One region of the Micromonospora sp. WMMD1274 genome, then DNA from elsewhere that is predicted to be linked to it. Evidence: riboswitches for the same ligand, from Rfam matches in the RefSeq annotation. Region 1 holds a riboswitch; the other holds the start of a gene.
The links. Region 1 has a riboswitch for cyclic di-AMP ahead of ACN27D_RS14005 (NlpC/P60 family protein). Riboswitches for the same ligand answer to the same signal wherever they lie in the genome.
Positions count from the first base shown of each region.

Region 1 (6,919 bases):
GCCGGTGTGCTCAAGGTGCGCGACGAGTACAACAGGCAGAAGGAGAAGCTCGACGCGCTGATCGCGCTGGAGATCAAGCAGCAGAACGACCTCGCGGCGAAGAAGAAGCAGATCGACTCGGAGATCAAGCGGCTGACCGCCATGCTCCCGGTGACCTCGATCCGCCCGGCGGGCTGCCCCAAGATCGACGGCGTGGTGAGCAGCGCCGCGCGGACCGCCATCAAGACGGCGTGCGCCCAGGTCGGTGACCCGTACGTGTGGGGCGCCACCGGCCCGAACTCGTTCGACTGCTCCGGTCTCACCCAGTACGCGTACAAGGCGGCCGGCATCTCGCTGACCCACTTCACCGGTGCCCAGTGGAACGAGGGCCGCAGGGTCTCCCGCTCCGAGGCCCGCCCCGGTGACCTGGTGTTCTTCGGCTCCGACCTGCATCACGTCGGGCTCTATCTCGGCAACGGGGTGATGGTGCACGCGCCACGTACCGGCAAACCGGTCCAGGTGTCGAGCATCAACACCCAGCCGCTCGCCGGCTTCGTCCGGGTCAGCTGACCCGCAACCCCTGACAGCGGGAAGGCCCCCGGTCCGCACGGACCGGGGGCCTTCTCGTGTGCGGTGACGGGTCAGCGCGGCGCGCCGACCGGGGACGGCAGGATCAGCACGTCGTCCAGGTTCACGAACATGATCCGGTGACCGAACTGGACCTGCACGTAGCGGTTCTCGCCGCGGACCACGGTCCGGTCACCCGGTGCGGAACCGTCGAACGAGACCGCCCGGTAGTACTCGCCCGGCAGCACCCCGCCGACCGCGTACCGCTGGCCGGCGGCGAACGTGTACTGCAGCGGCGAGATGGCCTGGTACGGGATGGTGTCCGGGTAGGCGGCCTGCTCCGGATAGGCCCGCCCGTACACCGGGATGGTGGCCTTGCCGGGCCGCGGCGTCACGACGAAGCCGGTGGCCCACTTGGCCGTCGGCGCGGAGGCCGGGTTGAGGAACCACGCCTTCTGGCCGAGGTACCAGATCGCCGTCCAGTCGCCCTGGCGGCCGGCGAGGGCGTACGTCTGGCCGGCCGAGGCGCGGGCGCCGTGGTCGGAGATGTACATGGTGTCCGGCGTGCCGTCCGGGCGCAGCCCGAGGTCGTTGACGAGCGGGGCGTCCGGGCTCGGCGCGGTCCGCAGGATCACGGCCGAGGAACCACGCGACGGGCACGGCTCGGCCGGCGGCCGGGGCGTCGGGACGCCGGGCGGCTGCTGGTTGCAGCCGGTGAACGCGGGCCGGTTGGTGGCGAAGTCCGGGTCGATGGTGACCAGGCCGGTCCGGGGCGTGCCGGTGCCGCGGAACGGCGCCTTCATCAGGTCGAAGTAGTGCGACCAGTCCCAGTACGGTCCCGGGTCCCAGTGCATGCCGCCCACGTTGGCGGCGGTGATGCCGGGCACGTTGTCGTGGCCGATGATGTGCTGGCGGTCCATCGGAATGCCGAGCTTCAGCGCCAGGTGACGCACCAGCTTGGCGGAGGTGCGGTACATCGCCTCGGTGTACCAGGTGCCCTGACCGGCGAAGCCTTCGTGCTCCAGGCCGATGGACTTCGCGTTGACGTACCAGTTGCCGGCGTGCCAGCCCACGTCCTTGGTCTTGATGTGCTGGGCGATGTAGCCGTCCACCGAGCGCAGCGTGTAGTGCCAGCCCAGGTAGTCGGCCCGCTTCACCAGGTCGACGCTCGGGCCGAAGTAGCCCTCGGTGTCGTGGATGACGATGTACTCGATCTTCTGCTGCTTCGGCCGGTCGCCCAGGTCGTGGTTGCCGTAGTCGCCCGGGTCGTCGCTGAGCTGCTCGTACGGCGCGGGGATCCAATCGCAGGCCAGCCGCACCGGGCACTCCAGCCCGTCCGGCCGCTCGGCGTTGCGCAGGCCGAGGCGGGCCAGGCGGGAACGGTCCGGCTTCGCGGCGGTGGCGGCGAGCGTGACCCGCTGGCCGTCGTCGGTGGTCCGGCTGGCCCCCTGGCCGAGCTGGTCGTACACCTCGTCGGCGAAGGCCGCCGCGGCGTCGGAGGTGTCCGCGCCGGAGTACCGGGCCACCGCCGCGTACCAGGCCGCCGGGTCGGTGCCGGCACCGACCGGCCCACCCAGGGCCTTCTGGTACGACGCCAGCAGCGCCGCGCCACCGCGGATGTTCGCGGCCGGGTCGGTCCGCAGCGTCCCCGCGTCGAGCCCGGTCAGCGCGGCGGCCGCGTCGAGCGTCTGGAGCGAGGCGGGCGGCAGCGGGGTCTCCCGCTGCGGCGCGGCGGCCGTGGCCGGGTCGAGCTTGAGCGGGCGGGCGTCGTCGCCGCGCGGGTCCTCGTCCTCGTCGACGTGGGCGCTGCCCGGCATGGCGAGGATGTGCGTGGCGTCGGTCAGGTGCATCGGGCCGTAGCCGCCGCTGGTGCTGGGCTGCCCGGTGTGCGTGTCCCAGCGGGACTCCAGATAGGAGACGCCGAGCAGCACGTTCTGCGGCACGCCGTACTCGGCCGCGGCGGCGGCGTATTGTTGTTGCCGGTCGCTCGCGGGCGCGGGCGTGTCCGGCGCGGCGGTCACCGGGCCGGTCGTCGCCAGCGCGGTGGCTGTCGCCACTGCGGCGGCGAGCAGTATCCGTCTGCCCGACGGCGGGGCGGAGAGGTGCATCGAACCTCCTGGACAGGGATGGGGGTCACTGCGTTTCCACCCTCACTCCGCACACCCGTGAGGGTCAATACCTTTCCAGTGGGTAATCAGCCTTGAAAGAAAATTTCACCTCCGCGCGGGTGCGGCACCGGATCGCGTACGGAGTGTCACGGCGCTGGAAGTTGCGGATCGATAACGGTGGTCCCTACTCTGGTGAATCGTCGGCCGCACGTCTCACCGTCCAACCCGGTCGGTGACGGTCCGACACCGCCGAGTCGCCTCCGGGCGAGCCGGGGAACCAGGTACCTGGGGTGAATCCGCAGCGATGCGGTAGGGCGGCTCCCTTCCCGCCCGAATCCGTCAGCTAACCCGGTAGGCGGTACGGAAGAAGGAGTACGGACGCCCGGTGGCACTCCATGCCCCGCGGCCGTCGTCGAACCGGTCGGCCGACCGGTCCTTCGTCGCGCCGCGTTCCCGCTGGTCCCGCTTCACCACCGCCCTCGCCGCACTGGTCGGCACCGCCGTCGTCCTGACCGGCGGCGCCACGGCGGCACACGCCGAACCCTCGGTCGCCGAGATCGAGGCCCAGATCGACCGCGACTGGAACAAGCTCGAACCGGTCATCGAACAGGTCAACGCCGTACGCGGGCAGCTCGCCGCGCGGCGCAAGCAGGCCGACGCGCTCGGCCGGCAGATCGCACCCCTCCAGGCCCGGGTGGACGCCGCACTCGGCCAGGTCGGCGGGCTCGCCGCCGACGCCTACAAGGGCGACAACCTCTCCACCGTGAACGCGCTGCTGGGCAGCCGTTCGCCCGGTGACCTGGTGAACGGCCTGGAACTGCTCGACCGCTTCGCGCACCGCCAGCACGAACAGGTGCGCTCCGTCGCCGCGCTGCGCGACGAACTGGCGGCGAAGAAGAAGCCGCTGGACGAGATGATCGCCGGCCTGGCGCGTACCGAGGCCCAGCTCGCGGCGAAGAAGAAGCAGATCGACGCCGAGATCGCCAAGCTGGAGAAGCTGCGGCTCAAGGTGTACGGCAAGGGTGGCGGCGGCCCGCTGCGCCCGGCGCCGTGCCCGGCCGGCTACCCCGGCGGCCCGGCCGGTGCGGCGGTCAAGTTCGCCTGCGCCCAGATCGGCAAGATCTACGTCTGGGGCGCGGCCGGACCGGACCACTTCGACTGCTCGGGCCTCACCATGGCGGCCTGGGCCAAGGGCGGCGTCTCACTGCCGCACAGCGCACGCCAGCAGCACGGCGTGACGAAGCGGATCAGCCGGGCCGAACTGCGCGCCGGTGACCTCGTCTTCTACTACAGCGACCTGCACCACGTGGCGATGTACGTGGGCGACGGCTGGGTGGTGCACGCCTCCCAGTCCGGCAAGCCCATCACCATGAAGCGGGTCGACGACGGCGACATCAACAGCTACGGCCGTCCCGGCTGAGGTCGTGCTCCGGGGCTCCGCCGGTGACGGCGGGGCCCCAGGCGCGGCGCCCCAAGCGCGGCGTCAGCGGGTCGGCCAGGTCCGCCAGCTCTGCCAGGACCGGCTCGGCGTCGGGCCGCGCTGCCCCTGGTAACGCGAACCGTAGACGGCCGAGCCGTACGGGTGCTCGGCCGGCGAGGAGAGCCGGAAGATGCAGAGCTGGCCGATCTTCATGCCCGGCCAGAGCGTGATCGGCAGATTCGCCACGTTCGACAGCTCCAGCGTGACGTGGCCGGAGAACCCCGGGTCGATGAAGCCGGCCGTCGAGTGGGTCAGCAACCCCAGCCGCCCCAGGCTCGACTTGCCCTCCAGCCGGCCCGCGAGCTGGTCACCCAGCGAGATCACCTCAAGCGTGGACGCGAGCACGAACTCGCCCGGGTGCAGCACGAACGGCTGCCCCTCCGGCACCTCCACCATCGAGGTCAGGTCGTCCTGCTGGATCGACGGGTCGATGTGCGTGTAGAGGTGGTTGTTGAAGACCCGGAACAGCCGGTCCAGGCGTACGTCGATGCTCGACGGCTGCACCAGCGTGGGCTCGAAGGGCTCCAGCGCGAGCGTGCCGGCCTTGATCTCGGAGACCAGGTCGCGGTCGGAGAGCAGCATCGGAACACCATAGCGACCGGTACGGGTGACCAGCGTGTCGCACTACATCTTCGTACACGTGTTCGATAGAGTGTCCACATGGCTTCCTGGTCCGAATTCGCCGCCGACGAGCCCCGCCTCGCCGACGAGCTCCGCCTCCTGATGCAGCAGTACGGGCCGGGCTTCGGCTACCTCGCCACGGTCCGCGCCGACGGCGGCCCCCGGGTCCATCCCGTCTCCCCGGTGATCACCGACGACGGCCTCTGGTGCTTCGTCATCGACTCGCCGAAGCGCCGCGACCTCGAACGCGACGGCCGCTACGCGCTGCACTCGTTCCCGCCGGAGGAGAGCGACGACGAGGCGTACGTCGCGGGCCGCGCCCGGCCGGTGACCGACCCGGCCACCGTGGCCCGGCTGGCCCGGATCGCCCGCGCGTCGCCGCAGGGCGACTGGCGACTGTTCGAGTTCACGGTCGAGGCGGCGATGCTGACCCGGCGCGACCCGGTGGCCCAGCCCGGCGCCGCCCCGCCGCAGGTGCGGGTCTGGCTCGACCCGCGCGGAGCCGAACCGGCCCGGCGGGAGCCGGTGGGCGCGGAGGCCCGGCGCGGCCGGCACGGCTTCGACACCCGCCGCCCGGCCGCCTGACCCGACCCGGAACGAAACGGTGCCGGCCCCGTCCGAGGACAGGGCCGGCACCGGTACGTGGTGCGAGGGTCAGGCCGCGCGGTAGGCGTTCCACGCGGTGAGCATGCGGCTCGCCTGGCCGGCGGTGAACTGGTACATGCAGGAGTCGTACGTGTAGTCCATGAAGTTGGTGATCGGGTCCTTGCCCGCGGTCGAGCAGGTGTCCCGCCCGGTCGGGCACTGGTACGCCGGCGACGCCTCGGCCGGGGTGTCGGAGACGCTGTCGCCCGAGCCGGAGCAGCCGCCCTGGAAGGTGTGGTAGAGGTTCAGCCAGTGGCCGACCTCGTGGGTGCCGGTGTCACCCTGGTTGTAGTTGGTCGCGGTGCCGCCGGGCAGCGACTCGTTGAGCACGACCACGCCGTCCATCTTGTCCAGCGTCCGCTTCGGGAACGTGGCCCAGCCCAGCAGGCTGTCGCTCAGCTCGCCGAGGTAGATGTTCAGCGTGTTCTTGCCGCCCTCACGCAGCGAGGTCTTCATCGAGCGCTCGGCGGAGGAGCCCTGCACGATCGGGTACCACGACGGGTTGGTCACCCGGTTGATCTTCGTGAGCTGGAACCCGAACGCGGTGGCGGCGCCGCCGGTCGAGCCCGCGTACGACTGGTTCAGCACGGTGATCTGCTGGTTGATCATCGAGTCGGTGATGTTGCCGCCGGCCCGGGTGCTGTTCTCCTGGATGACGTGCACGACGACCGGGATGGTCACGGTGGCCAGCGGCGCGACGGCGCCGGTCCGGAAGTTGGCCCGCTCGCGCTGCGCCGCGGCGAGGTCGGCCTCACGGTCACGGACCTGCTTGGCGGTCAGGTGGTTGGGGTCCAGCTTGGCGTTGCCACCCTTCGCGACGCGCGCGTTCGCGTGCTCGTCGGCGTGGGCGTCGGCCGGCTCGGCGCAGACGCCGGCCGGGGCGGCCGAGAAGGCCGAAGCAGCGGGGACGACGCCGACGGCGGCGGTGCTGAGCAGCAGCGCGAGGGTCGACGTCGCGACACCGGCGGTACGCCGGGTCAGCAGGTTGGGACGGAGTCCCATGGGCCCACCTCTTTCTGACGGCGTGCCAGGGGGTGTGTCACGCCGGTTCGGAAACGTGGGGCAGACGTTACATCCCATCGACAGATTTGAGAACGCCCATATGTTGCCGACGTGCAACTTCGCGCCGGCCGGCCTCGCTTGAGTGCTTGATCCACTCCAGCTCGGGGAGGTGGCGGGGTCAACCGCCCGCCGATGCCGCCACCTCGCCGAAGTGGCGCGGGCACCTGGATGCACGAGGGTGGGGGTCTTCAGGTAGAGTGGTGCCGCTTGCGGGTGTAGTTCAATGGCAGAACATCAGCTTCCCAAGCTGACAGTGCGGGTTCGATTCCCGTCACCCGCTCCACCGCGAAGGCCCCAGCTCAGGACAGGTTTCCTGGCTGGGGCCTCGGTCGTTCCTACCGCCTCTTGCGCTGGCCGTGCCCGGTACGTGCCCGATCGCGGCCCTTCTGATCTGCTCGCTGAGCCCACTCGCGATGTGCTCGTCGCTCCTTGGCGGTGTGCTGGTAGATCAACGCGG
Region 1 covers NZ_JBMHMG010000001.1:3,033,264-3,040,182, forward strand. Annotated here, with positions in the region: gene ACN27D_RS13995 (C40 family peptidase) at 1-549, shown strand, start outside; gene ACN27D_RS14000 (N-acetylmuramoyl-L-alanine amidase) at 621-2,654, opposite strand; cyclic di-AMP (ydaO/yuaA leader) riboswitch at 2,892-3,026, shown strand; gene ACN27D_RS14005 (NlpC/P60 family protein) at 3,040-4,074, shown strand; gene dcd (dCTP deaminase) at 4,138-4,716, opposite strand; gene ACN27D_RS14015 (pyridoxamine 5'-phosphate oxidase family protein) at 4,795-5,340, shown strand; gene ACN27D_RS14020 (zinc metalloprotease) at 5,410-6,402, opposite strand; tRNA gene ACN27D_RS14025 (tRNA-Gly) at 6,672-6,745, shown strand.

Region 2 (6,919 bases), 3.9 Mb from region 1:
AGTGGACGATCCGCGAGATCGTCAAGCGCTACTCCGACTTCATCTCGTGGCCGATCCGGATGACTGTCGACAAGCCCGGCGAGGACGGCGCCACCACCCGCGAGGAGCAGACGCTCAACTCGATGAAGGCGCTCTGGGCGCGCTCGCGGGACGAGGTCGACGAGGCCGAGTACAAGGAGTTCTACCGGCACGTCGCGCACGACTGGGCCGACCCGCTGGAAACCGTCCACATGCGCGGCGAGGGCACGTTCGAGTACGAGGCACTGCTGTTCCTGCCCTCGCACGCCCCGCTCGACCTGTTCTCCCCGCAGGGCCGCCGCGGTGTGCAGCTCTACGTCAAGCGCGTGTTCATCATGGACGACTGCGACGCGCTGATGCCCAACTACCTGCGCTTCGTCAAGGGCGTGGTGGACGCGCACGACCTGTCGCTGAACATCTCCCGGGAGATCCTCCAGCAGGACCGGCAGATCCGCGCGGTGCGCCGCCGGCTGGTCAAGAAGGTGCTCGCCACGCTCAAGGACATGTCCGCCGAGTCGTACCGCACGTTCTGGACCGAGTTCGGCGCGGTGGTCAAGGAGGGTCTGCTGGAGGACCCGGACAACACCGAGACGCTGCTGGAGCTGGTCCGGGCCGCCAGCACCCACGACCCGGCCGAGCCCACCACGCTGCGCGCGTACGTGGAGCGGATGAAGGACGGCCAGACCGAGATCTACTACGCCACCGGCGAGAACCGGGCCACCATCGAGAACTCGCCGCACCTGGAGGCGTTCCGCGCCAAGGGCTACGAGGTGCTGATCCTCACCGACCCGGTGGACGAGGTGTGGGTCGAGCGCGTCGGCGCGTACGACGGGAAGACGCTGCGCTCGGTCGCCAAGGGGCAGGTCGACCTGGAGACCGAGGAGGAGAAGGAGAAGGCCGAGGCGGAGCGCCAGGAGTACGCCGACCTGCTCGCGTTCCTCGGCGGCGCGCTCGCCGACAGCGTCAAGGAGGTGCGTCTGTCCACCCGGCTGACCACGTCGCCGGCCTGCGTGGTGGGCGACGCGCACGACATGACGCCGACGCTGGAGAAGATGTACCGGGCAATGGGCCAGGAGGTGCCGCAGGTCAAGCGGATCCTGGAGCTGAACCCGGCCCACCCGCTGGTCACCGGGCTGCGTAAGGCACACGGGGAGGGCGGCGACACCGCCGCGCTGACCGAGACCGCCGAGCTGCTGTACGGCATGGCGTTGCTGGCCGAGGGCGGCGAGCTGGCCGACCCGGCCCGGTTCACCCGCATCCTCGCCGACCGCCTGGCCCGCGGCCTGTAGCCCCACCCCGACCCGGTTCGCCCGACCCGCCCCGGCGGGCCGGCGTGATCGACTCCATGACGCCGATGGTCGGGCGGTCGTCGGGCCAGTTGCGTGATCGACTCCAGCTCGCCGAGGTGGTGGTATCGGACGGGCTCTGACCCCGCCACTTCGCCGAACTGGTGTTGATCACGCTGGGGTGTCCCAGGGTGGGGGAAGATCGATCCCACCTGGAGGGATGCCCGGGGCGGTGAGGGCTTCCGCCCGCGTCGGCAGGGCTGCCCGGGTGCCAGGGGTGGGTCGGTGTGGATGGGGCGGAGCGCCGCGCGGGGGGGCACCGGCTGTTGATCGACTGTGCCCGGGCGGTAGTCGTGGCAGCCGCGTGATCGACACCACTGCGCCGAAGTGGCGGCATCCCACGGGCTCTGACCCGGCCACCTCGGCGAGCTGGTGTTGATCACGCTGGGGTGTCCCAGAGTGGGGGAGGCTGGTCCCAGATGGAGGGACCTCGGGCGGTAGTTGTGGCAGCGGAACCGTCTTGCCGAGGTGGCGCCGCCACCTCGGCGAAGACGGGTCGGCTCAGGGGAGTGCGGGGTAGAGCGCGGCCACGCCGCCGGACAGTCCGGCCTGGACCCGCCGGGCGACCTCGTCGGCGAGGATCTCGTAGCTGTCGGACTCGATGCCGTCCGCGGCGAGCCGGGCGACGTCGGCCGGGTCGGCCTTCGGGCCGGGGACGGCGGCGGCCATCTCGGTGTCCATGTAGCCCACGTGCAGGCCCGCGACGCGGACGCCCCGGCCGGCCAGCTCGACGCGCAGGGCGTTCGTCATCGACCACTCGGCGGCCTTCGCCGCGCCGTACGCGCCGACGCCGGGGAACGTGAACCAGGACAGCGCCGACAGCACGTTCAGGATCGTGCCGCCGCCGTTGGCCGCGATCCGGGGCGCGAACGCCCGTACCACCGACAGCGTGCCGAGGTAGTGCGTCTCCAGCTCCAGCCGGATCTGCGCGAGGTCGCCGTCGAGCAGGTCGGTGCCGGTGCTCACGCCGGCGTTGTTGACCAGCAGCGTCACGTCACCGGCCCGCTCGGCGGCGGCGGCCACCGACGCCGGGTCGGTGATGTCGAGGCGTACCGGGGTGACGCCGGGCAGGTCCACGGTGTCCGGGTTGCGGGCGCCGGCCCAGACGGTGGCGCCGCGCGCGACGAGTTCGGCGGCCAGGTGCCGGCCGAAGCCGCGGTTGGCGCCGGTGACCAGGGCGGTGCTTCCAGCGATCTTCATGGTCTCGCTCCGAGGTGTGGTGGCGAAGGGAGGTCAGGCGGACAGCAGGCCCGGACCGGGCAGGACGGCCAGCTCGCCGGGCGGTACGTCGTGCCCGGCGTCGCAGCGCAGCCGCGCGTGCACCGGCGCGCCGCACTCGTGGTGGGCAACCCGGACCGCCGGGCCGGCCTCGTCGGCGGCGTACGCGTCGCCCCACTGCCGCAGCGCGACGAGCACCGGGATCAGGTCGCTTCCCTTGGCAGTGAGCACGTACTCGTCGCGGGTGCGCTGCCCGGGCTCGCGGTAGGGACGCCGGTCGAGCAGCCCGTCGGCGACGAGCTGCTTGAGGCGTGCGGCGGCCACCGGCTCGCTGACGCCGACCCGCCGGGCGAAGTCGTCGAAGCGGCGGGTGCCGAACGACGCTTCCCGCAGCAGGAGCAGCGTGGTGCGGTTGCCGACCACCTCGAGCGCCCGGGCGATCGAGCAGTTGGCGGTGGACCAGGAGTCACGCTGGGCGAGGAGGTCCGTCATGGCGTCGACGGTACCTCCTGACTTAGGGAACCAAAAGTCAGCTACCTCACAGCTGGCCGGGGAAGAAACCGTGCCGGGCCAGCGGCTCGACGATCTGGTGCTCCTCGTACGACAGGTGCGACAGCAACGTGTCGGTGAGCAGGTCCACCGCCTCCTGGAGTCCGGTGAAGTCGCCGGGCCGGCGGACCAGCTCCACGAGTGCCCGGTCCACGCTCTCCACCACGCCGTGGATCACCACGTGCTCCTCCTCCAGGCGGTCCAGCACGGCGGCCAGCCCGGCCTCGGATCGGCGCAGGTGCGGGAAGATCGAGGCGTCCTCCAGCCCGTGGTGCTGGGTGACCATCGTGCAGTAGGCCGCGCAGTACGCCCCGAGCGTCCAGTTGTTCTGCCGCATGGTCATCTCGTTCAGCGCGGCCCGCGCCCGGCCCGGCGTGACCGAGCCCTGCTTGACCTGTTCCAGCAGGTCGCGCACCTGGGCCAGCTCCTGCCGCAGGTGGTCGTGCACGTCCACCAGGTGCTGCCCGGCGGCCTGTCCCCGGGCCGGGTAGGTGTGCCCGGCCGGTGGCGGCGGGGCGGTCGGGCGGGTGGACTCGTCCCAGGGGCGGCGCGCGCTCAGGCGTACCCCCGGGTCGGGGGTGGGGGTGACACCCAGCGTGCTCGGGCCGCCGGCGGCGGCCTGCTCCTCGGCGGCCGCGCGGGTGCCGCCGACGGGCGTGGCGCGCTCGGCGGCGACCAGCTCCCGCACGGCGGGCGCGACCTCCTGGCCGAATATCTGGATCGCGCGCGGCTCGTCGCTGCCGAGGATGAACGTGGTGATGCCGTGCTCCAGCGTGAGCCCGGCCAGTTCCTCCACCCACTGGTCCGGCGGCCCGGCCAGGAAACCGGCCGACGAGCGGGCGAACGTGCCGGTCACGTTGAGCATGCGGCGGATCGCGGCCGGGTCGCGCCCGGCGGCCCGGGCGCCCTCGTCGACGAGCGCGTTCAGGGCGGGCAGCTCGTCGGGGCCCTTCGGCAGGTACGACAGCGACGGCAGCCAGCCGTCCGCGGCGCGGCCGACCAGGCGCAGCATGCGCGGCTTGTACGCGCCGACCCAGATGCCCACCGGGTGCGCCGGCGCCGGCCCGCGCTTGGCACCGACCACCCGGTAGTGCTCGCCGTCGACCCGGATCATGCCGCGCCGGTCGGTGTCCCAGACCTCGCGGATCACCCGGATCGCCTCGTCCAGGGCTTCGACGGCGGCGCCGGGGGACAGGCGCCGCCCGCCGGTCGCCTCGATCGCGTCCCAGAACGCGCCCGCGCCGAGCCCCAGCTCGACCCGGCCGCCGGTGAGCAGGTCCAGGCTGGCGATGCTGCGGGCCAGCACCACCGGCTGGCGCAGCGGCAGGTTGAGTACGTTGCCGGCCAGGCGGATGCGCTCGGTGGCGGCGCCCACGTAGGACATCAGCGTCCAGGTGTCCAGGAAGCCCGGCTGGTACGGGTGGTCCTGGAAGGTGACCAGGTCCAGCCCGACCTGCTCGCAGAGCCGGGCGAGCGCCACCACCTGGTCGGGCTGCCCGGCGGCGGGGGTGATGAAGCCGCCGAAGGTCAGCTCGTGTCCGTGATCGGTCATCCGTCCCGCCCTCCCGTGATCTTGCCTGGCCCTGCCACCGTAGCGCCGCCGCCGGTAGCCCGGCCGGGTGAAGAGCATCACAAGAAGTGGACGATCGTCGCAAAACGCTCCTAGCGTCGGTTTCGTTCGCAGACGCGGACACCGCGGGCCGGAAACGCCAAATCCCGCCGCCGTCCCCGGTAACCGAACCTCGCGCGGGAGCGGGGGAACCACACGTTCCACGGTGCATCGTCACCTCGGGGTGAAGCCGCCACCGGCGGCCGGGCTCCTCGGCCCGAACCCGACAGCTCACCTCGTCGGCGTGGAGGAATCCACATGGCAACTGAATACTCAGCCCGAAGCCGCCGTACCGCTCTCGGGGCGGTTCTGGCCGGCGCCGCCGTCGGCGCCGCGACCCTCTTCGGCCCGGCCGCCCCGGCCAGCGCGGGCGTCAACTGGGACGCGGTCGCGCGCTGCGAGTCAGGCGGCAACTGGAAGATCAACACCGGCAACGGCTACTACGGCGGGCTCCAGTTCTCCCGCGCCACCTGGAACGGCTACGGCGGCAAGAAGTACGCCGCCCGCGCCGACCTGGCCAGCCGCTCCGAGCAGATCGCCGTCGCCGAGAAGGTGCTGCGCGGTCAGGGCATCGGCGCGTGGCCGGTCTGCGGCAGGAAGGGCGGCTCGGCGAACGCCGGGTCGGCCGCGGCCGGCGAGCGGGCCACCACGAAGGCCACTCCGCGCAAGGCCGCCCCGGAGCGGCCGGCCCCGCGCAAGGCCGCCCCGGAGCGGCCCGCGACGAAGGCCGCGCCGCAGCCCGCGAGCGGTGCCGGGACGTACGTGGTCCGGCGCGGGGACACGCTGTCGGAGATCGCCGTGGCGCAGCGCGTCGACGGCGGCTGGCGTGCCCTGCACGAGCGCAACCGGGCGGTGGTCGGCGACGACCCGGGCCTGATCTTCCCCGGTCAGCGGCTGCGCCTGCGCTGACAGCGGTCCGGAGAACGCCCGGCCGGTCCGTCCGGCCGGGCGTTCACCCGTCCGCGACACGCCGCGTCGCCGGTGTCCGGCCTGCTCGCGGCGCCGGGGCGCGGCCCGCGACAGCCGGTGACCGCGATTCGTCGGAGCCGGTTGCTAGGGTCACGGTGCTCGGCTAAGACGTGAAGAAAGCGCGGAAATGACCAACGACCCGTTCTCGGCGGCCGCGAGCCTCGACGAGATGCTGACCCGCACGCAGCAGGCGCTCACCGCGATGCGCTCCCGGGCCTCGGCGCACGCCGACGGCGAGCCGGGCGACCTGCTCCGCGCCGAGGGCACGGCCGCCGGCGGGCGGGTTCGCGCGGTCGCCGTCCAGGGTGGCCGGCTGGATTCCGTGACGGTCGACCCGGAGCTGGCCGGCGAGCCCCTCGACGTCCTCTGCGGACACCTCGTCACCGCCGCCAACGCCGCGTTGTCCGAGCTGGACGCCCAGGTCAGCGCGTCGGCGCGGGCCGACGCCGACGCGCTCGCCGCCCGGCTCGGCACCATGGGCGACCAGGCCGAGCTGTTCGGCCGCGCGATGCACGAGGCGGCCGCGCGGATCCACCGCGACCGCGGCACCCCGTCCCGGGCCGGGCGCCCGGCCTGATTCGACGGCCGGCGTGGCGCCGCGACCCCGCGACCCCGCGACGCCCGGCACGGCGAGGCTCTGGCACGACGAGGCGGCCGGTCGCCGGGAGGACGACGACCGGCCGCGCTACGCCACGGTCAGCTCAGGGTGACCGCGGTGTCGTCGACGACGAAGGACGTCTGCAACGAGCTGTCCTCCACGCCGCTGAACGAGATGGTCGCCGTGGTGCCCGCGAGCGACGAGATGTCGAAGGACCGCTGCACGTAGCCGGTGGCCTTGTTCAGGTTGGAGTAGGTGGCCAGCGTGGTGCTGCCCGCCTTGACGGTGAGCTTGTCGTACGCGGTGCTGGTGGTCGACTCCGCGCTGTCGACGTGCAGCCAGAAGCTCAACGTCGCCCGGCATCCGGCCGGGATCGTCACCGACTGGCTGAGCGTGTCGGTGTGCGACGAGCCGTACCCGTCCAGCCACGCCTTGTACGAGCCGCCGTGTGCGGCCTGGCCGCTGTCGGTGGTGATGACGCCGGACGAGGCGCTCCAGCTCACGTTGCCCGACTCGAAGCCCGGGTTGGCGAGCTTGTTGCCGGAGCAGCCGCCCGACGGCGGAGTGGTCGTGGTGCTCGGCGTGGGCGTCGGGGTGCCGCCGGCACAGGTC
Region 2 covers NZ_JBMHMG010000001.1:6,950,462-6,957,380, reverse strand. Annotated here, with positions in the region: gene htpG (molecular chaperone HtpG) at 1-1,307, shown strand, start outside; gene ACN27D_RS32900 (SDR family oxidoreductase) at 1,866-2,564, opposite strand; gene ACN27D_RS32895 (winged helix-turn-helix transcriptional regulator) at 2,598-3,074, opposite strand; gene ACN27D_RS32890 (LLM class flavin-dependent oxidoreductase) at 3,121-4,683, opposite strand; cyclic di-AMP (ydaO/yuaA leader) riboswitch at 4,855-5,000, shown strand; gene ACN27D_RS32885 (transglycosylase family protein) at 4,999-5,649, shown strand; gene ACN27D_RS32880 (YbaB/EbfC family nucleoid-associated protein) at 5,837-6,286, shown strand; gene ACN27D_RS32875 (M4 family metallopeptidase) at 6,406-6,919, opposite strand, start outside.
Region 2: it holds a riboswitch for cyclic di-AMP, as region 1 does, so the genes downstream of both, ACN27D_RS32885 (transglycosylase family protein) here and ACN27D_RS14005 (NlpC/P60 family protein) in region 1, are expected to answer to the same signal.